3 regions of the Alkalihalobacillus phoenicis genome follow, and region 1 is predicted to be linked to each of the others. Evidence: predicted binding sites of a transcription regulator. Region 1 holds the regulator's gene; each other region holds the start of a gene.
What was found. Region 1 encodes LexA, which represses DNA repair genes until DNA is damaged. Its sites were predicted from a motif close to CGAACATATGTTCG; they were not measured.

Region 1 (5,105 bases):
GAATATAATGGCTTATTAGAAGTTGTTCCTGTAGCGGACGGAGTTGAAAAAATATCGGAAGGAAATCCATTACCTTTACCACTAGAAGTGACATTAGCTGAGTTAAATGATCCAGCGATCGCTGAACCGTTAGAAGGGCAGCTTGTCACGGTACATGGTTTTGTACAAAATATTCCGAGTAGTCCTGCTGGTGGTGGCTATAATATTTCATTCATCGATGAAAACTTCCAGGCGACAACGGTTCGTGTGATGGAAGGAACAAATGCAATTGATTCGATTGAACAAGGGAACTGGTATGAGGTGACGGGGGTCTTAAGTCAATTTAACACTTATCAAGTACTACCTCGTAAAGCTTCAGATTTTACTTTGGCCGAGTTACAACCAGAACCCCCTAGTTCAGAAGGAACATATGAATCGACAGTTGGAAGAATTACAGATGGGGATACGATTCATCTTGCTAGTCCTGTCTTAGGTTCAACAGCCGTACGTTTTCTCAATATGGATACGCCAGAAACGTATCACAGCGTTCGAAATGAACTGGATGAAAATCAAAAATACCATGGTGATAAAGCAACCGAATATATGCATGAGTTATTAAGTGTGGGCGATGAAGTCATCGTTGAAGTTGGACCTGAAGCAACGGATCAATATGGTCGATTGCTTGCTCAAATTATTCGTAAATCAGATGGTTTAAACATTAACCTTGAGATGGTTCGAGCAGGGTATGCGACTACCTATTTTATTTGGCCAGTTGGTAATGAAGAGGACTATGAATTATTCCAATCGACTGTTCGTGAAGCAAAAGAAGCAGAATTAGGGATATGGAATCCAGAAAATCCATTATTAGAACAACCGTTTGAATTTAGAGCCCGAGAAACAGGGAATGGTCTTCATCGTTATGTTGGTCACTCAGATACGATGACCTATGTGGAACCAGAAAACTGGAAAGAGGTTCCTGTTGATAAACGTGTCTTTTTTGCAAGCAGTGAAGAAGCAGAAGCAAATGGTTATTTGCCGTTTAACGAACCACAACTTCCTGATGAAGAGCTTATCTCGATGCAATTGCTCGGTATGAATGATTTGCATGGGAAAATTGACCAAACATACAATGTAACGGTTGGAGACGATGTGCTACAAGTTGGACGTTTTGATTATGTGGCCGCTTATTTAAAACAATGGGAAGAACGGAATGAAAATACCTTTATTATTCACTCGGGTGATATGATTGGTGGAAGTTCACCGGTAGCAGCCTTGTTCCAAGATGAGCCGGTCATCGAAATGATGAATGAAATAGGTTTTGATTTTGGTACGGTTGGAAATCATGAATTTGATGAAGGGACAGAGGAATTATTACGAATGGTTCATGGTGGTGACCATCCTGAAGGGAAAGGTTCAGAAGGCTACGCAGGCATGGATTTCCCACTTGTATGTGCAAACTGTGTTGAAAAAGAATCGGGGGAACATTTTTTACCACCTTATGAAGTAATAGAGGTTCAAGGTGAACAGGTTGCCTTTATTGGGGTCAATACGACAGATACCCTGAATATGGTGATACCGGATGGAATTAAAGATATTGATTTTACGAATGAAGTAGAGGCTGTAAATGAAGCAGTAGCCGAACTGAGGGAGCAGGGAGTTAGAGCGATTATCGTCTTAGCTCATATGGCTGCCTCACAATCAGGTGAGACGGCTGTTGGTCCAGCGGCAAACTTAGCCCGCGATGTTGACGATGAGGTCGATATTATTTTGGCAGGGCATAATCATCAAATCGTCAATGCGATCGTTGATGATACGTTAATCGTTCAAGCTTTAGATTATGGTAAAGCTTTTGCGGCAATAGATGTTTTAATTGATCCGGAATCAGGAGACATTGTCGAAAAAGAGGCTGAAATCGTTTTTGTCGATCAAAGTAAAATCGAACCAGATCCAGCTGTTGGGGCCATTCTAGCAGACTATGAAAATCGAGTCGCACCGATCTTAAATGAAGTAGTGGGTGTCGCGGCCATTGATATGATCGGTGATTATTCCAATGATGGCGATACCCCACTCGGAAATTTAATTGCGGATAGTATGATTTGGGAAATGGAAAGTGACTTTGCTTTAATGAATGGTGGTGGTATTCGTGATCACCTTCCAGCTGGAGAAATTACATTTAACCGTCTCTTTAATATTTTACCTTTTAATAATGTTCTCGTGAAATTTGAACTGACAGGAGCGGAATTAAGAGAAATATTAAATGCCCAAATTACAAGTTATGGACCTGATTTTAGTATTGCTGGTTTTAGTTATACATGGGATAAAGACACATTAGAGGTTGTTAATATGTTTTTACCAGATGGTTCAGTATTAGACGAAGAAGCAACATATACGGTCACAACGAACAACTATATGGCCGAATCTAATGGAGACAAGTATAAATTAATGGGTCAGTACGCAAAGAACTTAGTAACAGGACCTGAAGATTTAGAAGCATTTATTTCTTTTGTGAAAACTTTTTCTGAGCCAATCGCGTACTACTCAGAAGGACGAATTGCTGAAATTAGTACGTTACCAGAAGAGCCAGGTACACCAGAAGAACCAGGGACGGATCCAGAAGAGCCAAGTGAATTAGACTATGTGGTTGTTGAAGCAACGATTGTTAATGGGAAGATCACGATCTCAACTGATCTGCTCCGAAATTTAGCAGATAACGCGACTTTATCGATACAAATTTCTGATTTTAACGGGTCTATTACCTTAAACTTAACAGCCGAGCAAATGGCTATTTTAAAAGAAAAAAATGTCACATTAGAAGTTGTAACAGGAGGAATAACAGTAGCGATTCCGACTTCCAATTTTAGTGGACAACAGGAAGTAAATTTCTTTCTTTCATTAATTGACCGTTTTCATAACAAGGTTAGTTCGGTATTTGAATTAAAGTTACAAGAAGGTGAGCAGTTCCTCACAAAGTTTGACAAGCCAATAACACTCATTTTTAATGTTGACACCGAGTCCGTTTCCGATGTAGATAAGTTGCAAGTCTATTATTTTAATGAAGCTAAAAATAAGTGGGAGATTGTTGGGGGAGCATATAGTACTGATAATAAAGTGACCGCAACAACCGACCATTTTAGTCTTTTTACTGTTCTTGAATCAACAGAAGAAGAGCTTCCAGAGGACACGGTAGATGTACCTCAAAAAGAAGATGATAATTTAAAAGAAGAGTTAAAAGAAGGGGTTAAAGGAGAAGGAAAAGAGGGCGGCGCTGAGAGCAGTAAAGACAAAGTTGAGAAAGGAAAGGTATTACCTAATACGGCAACATCTAATTATCAAATGATTTTAATTGGAGCCGTGTTAATGTTAATCGCTGCTGGCATGATGTATCAAAGAAAACGATTAAAAGTTTAATAGGATTTAAAAAGATTACCCCTTTAAGAAATGTTTCTTAAAATGCGGGTAATCTTTTTTTGATTTCATAGCCTATATATGAAGACGGTAACTATTGAGAAAAGCACTAACATCCAGCAATACGAGCAAATCCGGTCATTTCAACCAGACACTTGCCAATATGCTTTTTTGTCACAAAAAAAGCCACCGAATAGGCAGCTTCTAAAAAATTAATGAATGGTCCGAAAGACTCCAATTACTTTCCCTAAAATAGTCACTTGTTTTAACAAAAGTGGGTCCATTGTTGAATTCTCAGGTTGTAAACGAATATAGTCTTTTTCTTTAAAGAAACGTTTAACCGTCGCTTCTTCATCCTCTGTCATGGCGACAATGATATCACCATTATTAGCTGTTTGTTGTTGTTTAACAATGACCATATCACCGTTAAAAATTCCAGCTTCTATCATACTGTCTCCTTCAATGACGAGAACATATGTCTGTTCATTGGCTGCAAGATGTTCAGGTAAAGGCAGATACCCTTCGACATTTTCAATCGCGGTAATGGGAACGCCGGCTGTTACTTTTCCGATAATCGGAATGTAATTAGCTTTTCTTTCTAGATGTTCCACTTCAACGATATCATCCTCTAAGTTTAAAATTTCAATCGCTCTAGGTTTAGTTGGGTCTCTTCGAATATAGCCCTTTTTCTCCAGTCTTGAAAGATGACCGTGGACGGTTGAGCTTGAAGCAAGTCCAACTGCTTCCCCAATTTCTCTAACGGAAGGTGGATAGCCTTTTTTTCTTACTTCTACTTTAATATAATCTAAGATTTCTTGCTGTCTTTTTGATAGTTTTGTAATCGTCAACGTTCGTCACCTCGCTTTATATTTCCTATATGACTAAATTGTACCATGCGAACATATGTAATGCAAACATAAGTTCTAAAAACTGTTGACACAAACGAATGTTCTCGTTTATAGTTAAAGGGAACATACATTCTATATCGATAAGGTGGAGATATACATGATTAAAAAACTAAGCGGTCAAGAGAAATTTATCCTTTTATGTGGTGTTATAACTTTTGCATTTATGTCATTTACGCTATTATTACCTAATGATAAAGATAGTTTTGATACAATTGTTTATGAAGAGGACGCAAATGAGATTGAGTTAGTTATATCTAAATTCGAATTTGAAGAAAGAATGGATCAAGATAATCAGCTAACTTTTAATAATAAAAAGGTGGAAGCGAGCGAGAATGTTAACAGATGAAGTAATTATTTATTGTCGAGTCAGTACAAAAAAAGATACCCAGCAAACTTCTCTTGAAAGACAGAAAAAAGAGTTGGTGGAAATGGCTAAAGCTCAGAATTGGTCGATTTTTGCTATCTATGAGGAAATAGAGAGTGGTTATTCTATCGAGCGGGACGAGCTTTTGCAAATGCTTGAGGACTGTAAAAGTCAAACCATTACCAAAGTTCTTGTACAAGATGACACGAGATTAGGCCGGGGCCATGCCAAAATGGCGATTTTACATGAGTTAGGGAAACATCAAACAAAAGTGTATACCTTACAGCAACAAGGGGAGTTACAGCTTTCAGAGGCGGATAGTATGGTACTAGAAATCGTATCTATTGTGGAAGAATACCAGCGGAAACTCCATAATTTAAAAATTAGTCGAGGTATGAAATCTGCTATTCAAAAAGGATATCAACCTGAACGTAACCTCTCAAACCATC
Region 2 (5,105 bases), 2.0 Mb from region 1:
TCTTATCGGCATACATAATAACACGACCATCGGCATTTCTTGCTGCTCGGCCAATCGTTTGAATTAACGAACGTTCCGATCGTAAAAAACCTTCCTTATCTGCATCTAAAATCGCCACTAGTGACACTTCTGGTATATCTAAACCTTCTCTTAATAAATTAATTCCAATTAAAACATCATAGGTTCCAAGGCGGAGCTGACGAATAATCTCAATTCGTTCCAATGTTTTCACTTCTGAATGAAGATAATTGACCTTTATTCCGAGCTCTTTCAAATAATCGGTTAAATCCTCAGACATCTTTTTCGTCAACGTCGTCACAAGCACCCGTTCATTTCGTTCCGTTCGTAAACGAATTTCTCCAATTAAATCATCAATTTGCCCTTGAATTGGGCGCACATCAATAATCGGATCCAATAATCCGGTTGGACGAATAATTTGCTCGACCATTTTCGGTGTATGCTCCATTTCATAAGGACCTGGAGTCGCTGAAACGTAAACAACTTGATTCATTTTCTTTTCAAATTCCTCAAATTTTAAAGGACGATTATCAAGGGCAGACGGAAGACGGAAACCATGATTAACGAGTACTTCTTTTCGAGCCCGGTCCCCGTTATACATTCCACGAACTTGTGGCACCGATACGTGAGATTCATCCATAATGATTAAAAAATCTTCTGGGAAAAAGTCGATCAATGTATAAGGTGTGACACCTGCTTCTCTTAAGGTTAAATGTCTTGAATAATTCTCAATTCCTGAGCAAAAACCCATTTCAGCCATCATTTCAATATCATATCTTGTCCGTTGTTCTATTCGTTGTGCTTCTAAAAGTTTTCCTTCCTCATGAAGTACTTTCAGACGTTCTTCCAGCTCTTTCTCGATATTAACAATCGCTTTTTTTAATTTTTCTTCACGGGTAACGAAGTGAGAAGCTGGAAAAATAGCGATATGATCTCGGTCGCCTTTGATTTCTCCTGTTAGAGCATCGACTTCGGTGATCCGATCAATTTCATCGCCAAAAAACTCGATACGAACGCATTGTTCATCTCTAGAAGCTGGAAAAATTTCAACCACATCTCCACGAACACGGAACGTCCCACGAGTGAAATTCAAATCATTTCGGTTATATTGAATATCAACTAAATTTCGCAATAACTCATTTCGTTCTATTTCTTGGCCTGTTCGTAAAGAAACAACCATTTCACGATATTCCTCAGGAGAACCTAAACCGTAAATACACGAGACACTGGCAATAATAATGACGTCATTTCTTTCTAATAATGCACTTGTTGCGGCGTGACGTAGTTTATCAATCTCATCATTAATACTCGCATCTTTCTCAATGTATGTATCAGAGGAAGGTACATACGCTTCTGGCTGATAATAATCATAATAACTGACAAAGTATTCGACTGCATTATTAGGAAAAAATTCTTTGAACTCACTATAAAGTTGACCCGCTAACGTTTTATTGTGGGCCATCACTAAGGTCGGTTTATTCACTTCTTGAATAACATTCGACATCGTGAATGTTTTCCCCGTTCCGGTAGCTCCCAATAATGTTTGATGTTTCTCTCCATTTTTAATCCCGTTCACGATAGTCTTTATCGCCTCAGGTTGATCCCCGTTAGGTTGATAAGCGGATATTAATTCGAATTTATTATCCAACGAAACTCCTCCTTTACGAACAAACGCTCTTACTATCAGTATACCATAATTTTCAATCATGTTCCTACTTTTAACGAACATATGTTGTCACATAATTTGTCTCTTTTCTTTATTCTTCCCTTTTTTACTTTGCTCAAACGAATTCCTTGTGAAGGAATAAGAAAAAGAGCCGTACTATGCGACTCTTCTACATTCCAGGCTTCTTTCTTAACACTTTTTGTGACAGCGATAACCCAACGATATATGAAACGATACTTAGCAATATAAGATACCACGGCATTTCGTGTACCTTCATCGCAAAAATTAAAATCATCCACGTAACAATGGTCGCTCCAACAAGACTAAAACTTACTCTTGTCAAAATGACCATTAATAGTAGTGGAGCAATTAAAACGAAACCCCATTCCATTATAAAAAACGAGCTCCTTTATTTTTGAATTTATAGTCGACAGGAGCAAAAATTGGTCAAATGACTGAATCCTGCAAAGTTTGTTCCGTTTTAACTAACAAAACGCCAAGTTGATGATGCTCTCCAACATAAAGAGCTCCTTGTGCAAAACGTACTTCTCCAGCATAATCAAGCACCTCTAATTTACAAAAGGCCGAGTTGGCTTGCAACGCTTTATAAAACTGATCTTGATTTTGGATCGGTCGTCCATTCACTTTTGAAATCGTTTCTCCGATCTGTAAGTCCATTTTCTCAGCAGGGCTTCCTGGTAACACACCTAAAATAAGACAACCTTCTTTAAGTTCCGTAAAATACTTTGAATGTTTATCTTCCTTTGATTGTAGAGAAGCAGTCAGCCATTCACGAGTTACCATCAAAAGAACAGCTGCGATAACGGCAACAATCGGAAAAAAATAACCAATAACGACAAAGATTATACTTCCCGTCGCTAAAAGGAGCGTTCTTCTCCCAATTAATTTAATCGCCAATTCCGGCAATGCCGACTTAATCACATATTGCAGCCCAAATAAGAATGGAACGATAACAGGTTGCAGCATCATTTCACCCACGGTAAGCACTGGCCAAAACTCGAACGTAGGTATAAGTCCATTTGGTATAAATAAAACGACCGGTACAATCCAAAGACGCTTTTGCTTATGGATCCCAATCCATTTTCCACGCTTACTTTTCTCTAACCGAGGGGACGTATATTTTCCACCATTTCTTAAAATTAAAAAACCTTCAACAAATAATAGTAGACTAAGTAGGGCAAAAACAGATGCAATCGACACGCCTGAAACCATTTCGTACATATCCGTTAAACTACTTGGCCCACTAACTAAAGGCTCTACAGCTAAAATAATAATCGTTAAGGCTAACACATTCACCGGGGTAATCCAGCGAATTTTTGTCGTAAGCGCCAAAAGGACATACAGCCCAGCTATAAGTACTAAAAAGGGTATGTTTACAATGATTCCAAGTGTGATTGTCACAAGCGAAATCAAAAGTCCCGCTAAAATGCTCGGCCAAAACGGAAGCACAAAATCTGCCATTCGACTATATACTCTCGTATGAAAGGACTGTCTCTCTTTTGATATTCTGTCATTTGCTACTAATAAAATAATGATTAAACCAATATACAAAAGTGGATTACTAAAAAAACTACCAAAGGCAATTCCAATCGTTTTTAGTATGTCGATAACCATAAATTCACGCCTCCAACTCTCATCTCTCTTTAAACATACCACAAACTTACAAATGAAAACAGATAATAGATAATAGAATTGAAAAAACGATAAAATATGACTGAATTTCTATTTTTATAAGTGATTATTTCCCGAAAAATAATAGATAAGGTCGAAGGGGAATTTCATTGAGTGGGCTTGATTAACTAGTCTGAGGTTATTCGTACTGTAGTTTGGTTAACTCGTGGATTTCATTACTTATTAACCTTTTTTCGCACCCTAATTCACCCAGCTCGGCTTTTCATTACCTATCCACACTATTTCGAACCCTAATCCCACCATTTCCATTTTTTCATTACTTATCCACACGGCGATTCACACTGCAAAAAAAAGACCGCTCAAAAGATCTAATAACCTTTTAAGACAGTCTCATTTACTTTTCTTTAGCTTATATAAACCATCTTCTGCTACATTCATTGTCAATCATAACTTTGATTAATGGTTATTTTTCTTCAATAATCAACTCGATTGCTTTTTGCAGTTGTTGATCGTTTTCTCTGTCACGGATTTGTTCGATGATTTGGCTTTGGATTTCCGCTGCTGTTTCTTCATCAATTTCTCCTGTGCTCTCAATTCCATTATCTTGTTGGAAAACTCTCACTGCCGCCTCGGTTTCTTCATCATAAAACCCGTCATCACGTGAAATATCGAAACCTAATCCCGTTAACATAATTTGTGCACTGCGAATTTGTTCATTTAACATTTCAAGCTTCAATGTTTCTTGTGCTGTTACTGGAGGAACGTAAAAATAGTCTGGCTGCATCACTTTCACCGTAGGCTCTACACCTTCTCCGTGAATGTCATTACCTGCCGATGTTAACCAACGGAATAAAGAAAGTTTTAATTGACTTCCATCTCCCATCGGAATCGTTTGCTGTACTGTTCCTTTTCCAAATGTTGTATCTCCCACAACGTCATAATCTCCCGCTTCAATTAAGGCACCCGCCAAAATTTCAGAGGCAGAAGCACTTGCTCCATCCGTTACCCCAACAATTGGATAAGGTTTTATTTCATTTAAAGAAGAAATATGACGTTCTTTTTGTCCTTGACGATTTTCAATTTGGACAATCGGTTCACCACCTGGGATAATCAAATCACCAATGTCTTCTACTGATTTTAAATATCCTCCAGGATTCCCACGTACATCAATTACTAAACCATCGATTCCATTAGCTTCTAATTCATTTAAAGCTTCTTCAAAACGTTCCGCTGTATCTACCGAAAAAGAGGATATGATGATGTAACCGATGTTTTTCCCATCTTGTTCAATCATCTCTCCAACAACCGTTTCAATCGGGATTTCATCACGGACGATTTTGAATTCAATTGGGTCATTAACACCCGGTCGCTCTACGGTCAAAGTAACCGTTGTTCCTTTTTCACCACGTATTTGTAAAACAGCTTCATTTAAAGAAAGACCTTCTATACTTTCGCCTTCAATTTGAACGATCTGATCATTTGGTTGCAATCCAGCTCTTTCTGCCGGTGAGTCTCGAATTGGTGCTACGATGGTTACTTTTCCATCAACCATGCTCACCTCTGCCCCAATTCCTTCAAAATGTGAATCTAGGGACTCTTCAAATTGGCGAGCCGTGTCTTGATCCATATAGTCCGAATAAGGGTCCTCTAAAGTTTCTAGCATCCCTTTAATGGCCCCTTCAACAAGTTCCGTTTGGTCCACTTCATCAATATATTGATCCTCAATAATTTGTAAAGCCAAGGCAAATTTCTCTAATAACTCTTGATC
Region 3 (5,105 bases), 720 kb from region 1:
AATAAATCAAGCTGTTTATAAGCGTGTTCTTGGTCGATCAAATCATAGGTACTAATACCAAGTAGCCGAATATAATCCCCTTTCCATGCCTTATTAAATAAGTATAAACTTTCTTGGTAAAGGTCATGTTCATCTTGAATCGGGTTTTCTACTTTATGACTCTTTGTGATCGTTTTCCAATTTGCATATCGAACCATAATTTGTATTCCGTATGCACATACTTTTTTCCTCTTTAAACGCCTTTCCACTAAACCCGCAAGTCTTTTTAGTTCATTTTTTATTTTCAATTCATTAATCGTATCATTCGAAAGTGTCGAAGAATGACCGATGCTTTTAAATTCATAAATCGAATCAGGATCCACTTCACGAGTATCGTTTCCTTTTGCTCGTTCACGTAACCTCAAACCATTGACTCCAAAATGTTGCTCCAATAACTGTTTATCGGCATTAGCTAAATCACCAATCGTCTGAATCTCAAGTTTTTTCCACTTTTCAACGGTTCGTTTTCCGATCCCGTGCATTTCACTTATATCCAACGGCCATAATTTGTCTTTTAAATCTCTTTTTCGTAAAATTGTTAAGCCTTTAGGTTTTTGCATATCACTCGCCATTTTCGCTAAAAATTTATTCGGAGCAATCCCGATACTACAAGGTAAATCCATCTCATCAAGCAGTCGTTGCTGGATTTCTTTCGCTAGTTGAACTGGATGACCTTCTTTTAAATAAAAAGTTGCATCAACATAACCTTCATCAATCGAAACGGGTTCCACTAAAGGAGTATAGCTTTTTAATAAATCAAAAAGAGCTTGTGATGCAGCCTTATATCTTGAAAAATTCGGAGGAATGAGCATCAGATGTGGACATAGCTTCATTGCTTGCCATACAGGCATCGTCGTTTTGACGCCTTTCGCTCTGGCTTCATAGCTACTCGTGACAATAATCCCTTTTCTTTTTTCGACATTTCCAGCTATCGCTATCGGTTTGCCTTTTAATTTCGGATTATAAGCCATTTCAACCGAGGCATAAAAACTATTCATATCAATATGAAAAATGACCCGTGACTTTGACATATTGCTCTCCTCCTTTCAGCTTCATTTTATACGAAAGTTTGTTCTTATTCAAATAAAAAAAGAAGCTCATTTCATTAGTGTTTCCACCAACAAATGAACTCCTCTACTATAATTAATCTTCGTCCAATACAGCTTGAGCAATATTAACCGAATGGTCGCCAATTCGTTCTAAATTACTAACGATATCAACAAACACGATCCCTGCACTACCTGTACAAGTGCCTTCATTTAAACGTTTAATATGTTTCTTTCTTAAGTTACGTTCCATCTTATCAATTTCGTCTTCTTTTATTAACACATCTTCAGCAAGTGTCTTATCCAGTGTTTTTAAAGATTCTAATGCTTCTTTATAAGTTGTTACGGTTAAATCGATCATTACTTCTAATTCTTCAAGAGCACTGTCCGATAAATCAAATTTATTCGCTAATTGATAATCAACAAGCTCTTTAACATTTTCCATATGATCACCGACTCGTTCAATGTCACGCACCGCGTTAACGAGCACGGTATGAAGTTTTGTATCGGCTTCAGACATCGTATGCCCTGACATGCTAACAAGATAGTCAGTTACAGCGTGGTCGAACGTATTAATCGCTTCTTCATACTGCATAACAAGCTCGCCATACTTTTTATCTTTTGTTTTTAAATAGTTTGTCGCTTCATTTAATCCTTCAGTTGCATAATTCCCCATTTTTAACACTTCTTCTCTTGCTTGACCAAGAGCAATTGAAGGAGATTGTTCCAATAAAAGCGGACTAATATTCGGTTTATATGCAATCACTTTATCTTCACCCGGTATCAGCTTCGTGACAATCCAAGCCAGTACCCCTACGAATGGCAGTTGAATAATGGTATTCATAATATTATATGAGCCGTGAGCAAAAGCAATCGTCATTTGTGCATTTAAGTTCAGTGAACTTTGGAAATAAGCGATTAAGTTTGTAAATGGATGTAATAATATTAAGAAGATAACCGCACCAATTAAGTTAAAAACGACATGTACAAGTGCAGCACGTCTTGCGGCAATTGAAGTTCCAATAGCTGCTAACACAGCCGTTACTGTCGTCCCTAAATTATCTCCTAGTAATACAGGTAATGCTGCATCTAATGACATCGCACCTTCAGCAAAAAGACCTTGTAAAATACCAATTGTTGCTGTAGAACTTTGGATGATAACCGTCATCACTGTTCCAACTAAAACACCAAGAAGTGGATTATCACTCATTGATAAAGTTAATTGTGAAAAGGAATCTAATTGACTTAAAGGCTTCATGGCCCCACCCATTAATTCTAAACCATAAAATAGAGCACCAAAGCCAAAGAATCCTTGTCCAATATAATTTAAAATGGGCTTCTTAAAGAAAAATAGTAACGCGGTACCTACAAACAATATAGGTAATGCATACGCTCCTACATCAATTCCAATGATAAAAGCTGTTACCGTCGTCCCAACGTTAGCCCCCATAATGACACCAATAGCTTGTCTTAATGTCATTAAACCAGCACTTACTAAACCTACAGTCAGCGCCGTCGTACCTGAGCTAGATTGAATTAAAATTGTAACAAGAATACCTGCTAAAACACCCATAAATGGATTAGAGGTCCATTTATCTAATATTTCTCTTAAACTATCGCCTGCAGCATTCTTTAAGCCATCTCCCATGTATTTTATTCCAAATAGGAAAATACCTAAACCACCAAGAAAATAAAATAAAGTCTCTTGGAAATCAATTTCAACCATTCGTTCCACTCCTAGAGGATTTTTTCTAATTCCGTGTACAAGCATAAACTCTTTTTTTCACTCTGTAAACAGAGCCTATTTATCATTTACATACTTTTAACATTAGGAATTAAATCTTTACAAAACCTTTACAAAACAAACCTAAAAATTGGCAATTAACTTCAGACTAATCAAAATCGTCGGTTTATTTCGTGATAATAAAACTAATTATCTTTACATTATTTACAATGGTTCTTTTAGAATCTTAACAAGTTTTGTCAAATAAAAATAAAAATCTCTCAATTATTCATCATCAATTGCATGATCTCTTTAAGTAAGTTAGTGTAAATATATAAGACAATTCTTTAAAGAAATTGGGAGGGGTTATCATGCCAATGAAATTAATTGACTCAGGTCAAGCTGACACCTACACCGTTTTTTATGAACATGTCAAAATGATCATAAACAGTCACCATGATTCAGGATCCAATCCCATAACCATTTCAGACCTATCACTTCTTACTGGTAAAAGCGAAGAGTTTATCTTAGAATGTTTAGAATTTGGCCCAAGCCATTTGAACCTAACTGTTTATCATTAAGTGAATAATTATAGTGTAACCTAAAATCCGGTATGGATTCAGATAATGCCGATGCAATTACGCTCAAGAAAAAGAGGCCGGGACATAACCCTCCTCTGATCTGAAAAGCCGGTAATGTTACCGGCTTTCGTTCTATTTATTAGAATCAAAGTGAATGGCGCTCAATTCACCGCTCCCTTGTGAACCTCCTCCTTATTTTTTTAATATAAAATAAGGAATTTCCAATAAGAAAAAGTTGGATGACCTTCATTTTAGTCACCCAACTCATTTTTAGATAGTTTTGCCCTTACCTCTTTTTCTTATTTTGCTACTTGCCCGATAATTGTTATAACAAGTTCAGCTAACTTATTTAACTCTGTAATCGACATTCGTTCATTTTTTGTATGAATTTCTTCATAACCAACGGCTAAATTAACGGTTGGGATTCCCATACCAGCAATGACATTGGCATCACTTCCCCCACCACTATGTAATAACTTAGGTTCTCTTCCAATTGTTTGAATCGCCGTTTTTGCGACCTCGACAACTTCGTCTCCATCTGCTCTCTTATAACCTGGATACATGATTATCACTTCTACAGTCGCTGTTGTTCCCATTTTTGCCGCGGTTTCTTCAAAAGCTGCTTTCATTTTAACCACTTGCTCATCAAGTTTTTCATTTATTAATGAACGAGCTTCTGCTAAAATTTCCACATGATCACAAACAATATTCGTTTGTGTTCCCCCTTCAAAACGTCCAATATTAGCTGTTGTTTCGGCATCAATTCGTCCTAAAGGCATCGCAGATATCGCTTTTGCCGCAACAGAAATGGCAGAAATTCCTTTTTCTGGTGCAACCCCTGCATGTGCCGTTTTCCCATGGACAACCGCCTTAATTTTTGCTTGTGATGGAGCAGCAACAATAATATCACCAACAGGACCGTCACTATCCAAAGCAAAACCATATTTCGCCTGTAAATGTGCTTTATCTAATGCTTTAGCACCAACAAGTCCTGACTCTTCTCCTGCCGTAATAATAAACTGAACCGTACCATGCTCTATGTTCTCTTCCTTTAAGACTTGAATCGCTTCAATCATTACAGCAAGTCCAGCCTTATCATCTGCACCTAAAATTGTCGTGCCATCAGTCACTACATAGTCCCCATCAATAGAAGGTTTTACTCCAATACCAGGAACAACCGTATCCATATGGGAAGTAAAATAAATCGGGTCAACTCCATCTTTTGTTGCAGCTAAGGTACAAATTAAATTACCTGCCCCATGTCCCGTTTTGGCTGCTGAATCATCCTCAAAAACATCTAACCCTAAATCCGTTAGTACTTTTTTTAAATATTGAGCAATTTCTCCTTCATACTTTGTTTCCGAGTCAATTTGAACAAGCTCTAAAAACTGATTCAATAAACGTTCTTTGTTAATTGTCATGATTTTTGCCTCCAAATGAAATAAAATCACTTATGATCTTACACGATCCTGAAACAGAAATCACCTTTTTCCTTTATTCTTCTATTAAGAACGGTTAAATTTGAACTCGTTTTCAGAAAACCACTTGTCCATATGACCAATTCACAGTAAAATAGAAGTAGTGATGATTAGGAGGGTTAATATGCCACGTAAATTTCAGAAAGCCATTATATACATTATGATTATTACTATGGTACTTGGAACAGTCTTAATGGGAGTTAGTATTTTTTAATGAGTAAAATCCAATAGATAAAAA

Region 2: uvrB (excinuclease ABC subunit UvrB) is a predicted target of LexA. The motif match lies at 1,741-1,754, and genes of this name have one in related genera.
Region 3: AA0017_RS06330 (DNA polymerase IV) is a predicted target of LexA. The motif match lies at 1,102-1,115, and genes of this name have one in related genera.

Annotation. Positions count from the first base shown of each region.
Region 1 is NZ_CP154853.1:2,053,311-2,058,415, reverse strand. Features, by position in the region: gene AA0017_RS09780 (DUF6359 domain-containing protein) at 1-3,387, shown strand, start outside; gene lexA (transcriptional repressor LexA) at 3,597-4,226, opposite strand; gene AA0017_RS09770 (hypothetical protein) at 4,390-4,638, shown strand; gene AA0017_RS09765 (recombinase family protein) at 4,625-5,105, shown strand, end outside.
Region 2 is NZ_CP154853.1:79,494-84,598, reverse strand. Features, by position in the region: gene uvrB (excinuclease ABC subunit UvrB) at 1-1,666, opposite strand, end outside; gene AA0017_RS00345 (DUF2198 family protein) at 1,854-2,075, opposite strand; gene AA0017_RS00340 (PDZ domain-containing protein) at 2,132-3,319, opposite strand; gene AA0017_RS00335 (S41 family peptidase) at 3,801-5,105, opposite strand, start outside.
Region 3 is NZ_CP154853.1:1,331,911-1,337,015, reverse strand. Features, by position in the region: gene AA0017_RS06330 (DNA polymerase IV) at 1-1,070, opposite strand, end outside; gene AA0017_RS06325 (Na/Pi cotransporter family protein) at 1,183-2,811, opposite strand; gene AA0017_RS06320 (hypothetical protein) at 3,180-3,389, shown strand; gene AA0017_RS06315 (M20/M25/M40 family metallo-hydrolase) at 3,689-4,810, opposite strand; gene prli42 (stressosome-associated protein Prli42) at 4,992-5,081, shown strand.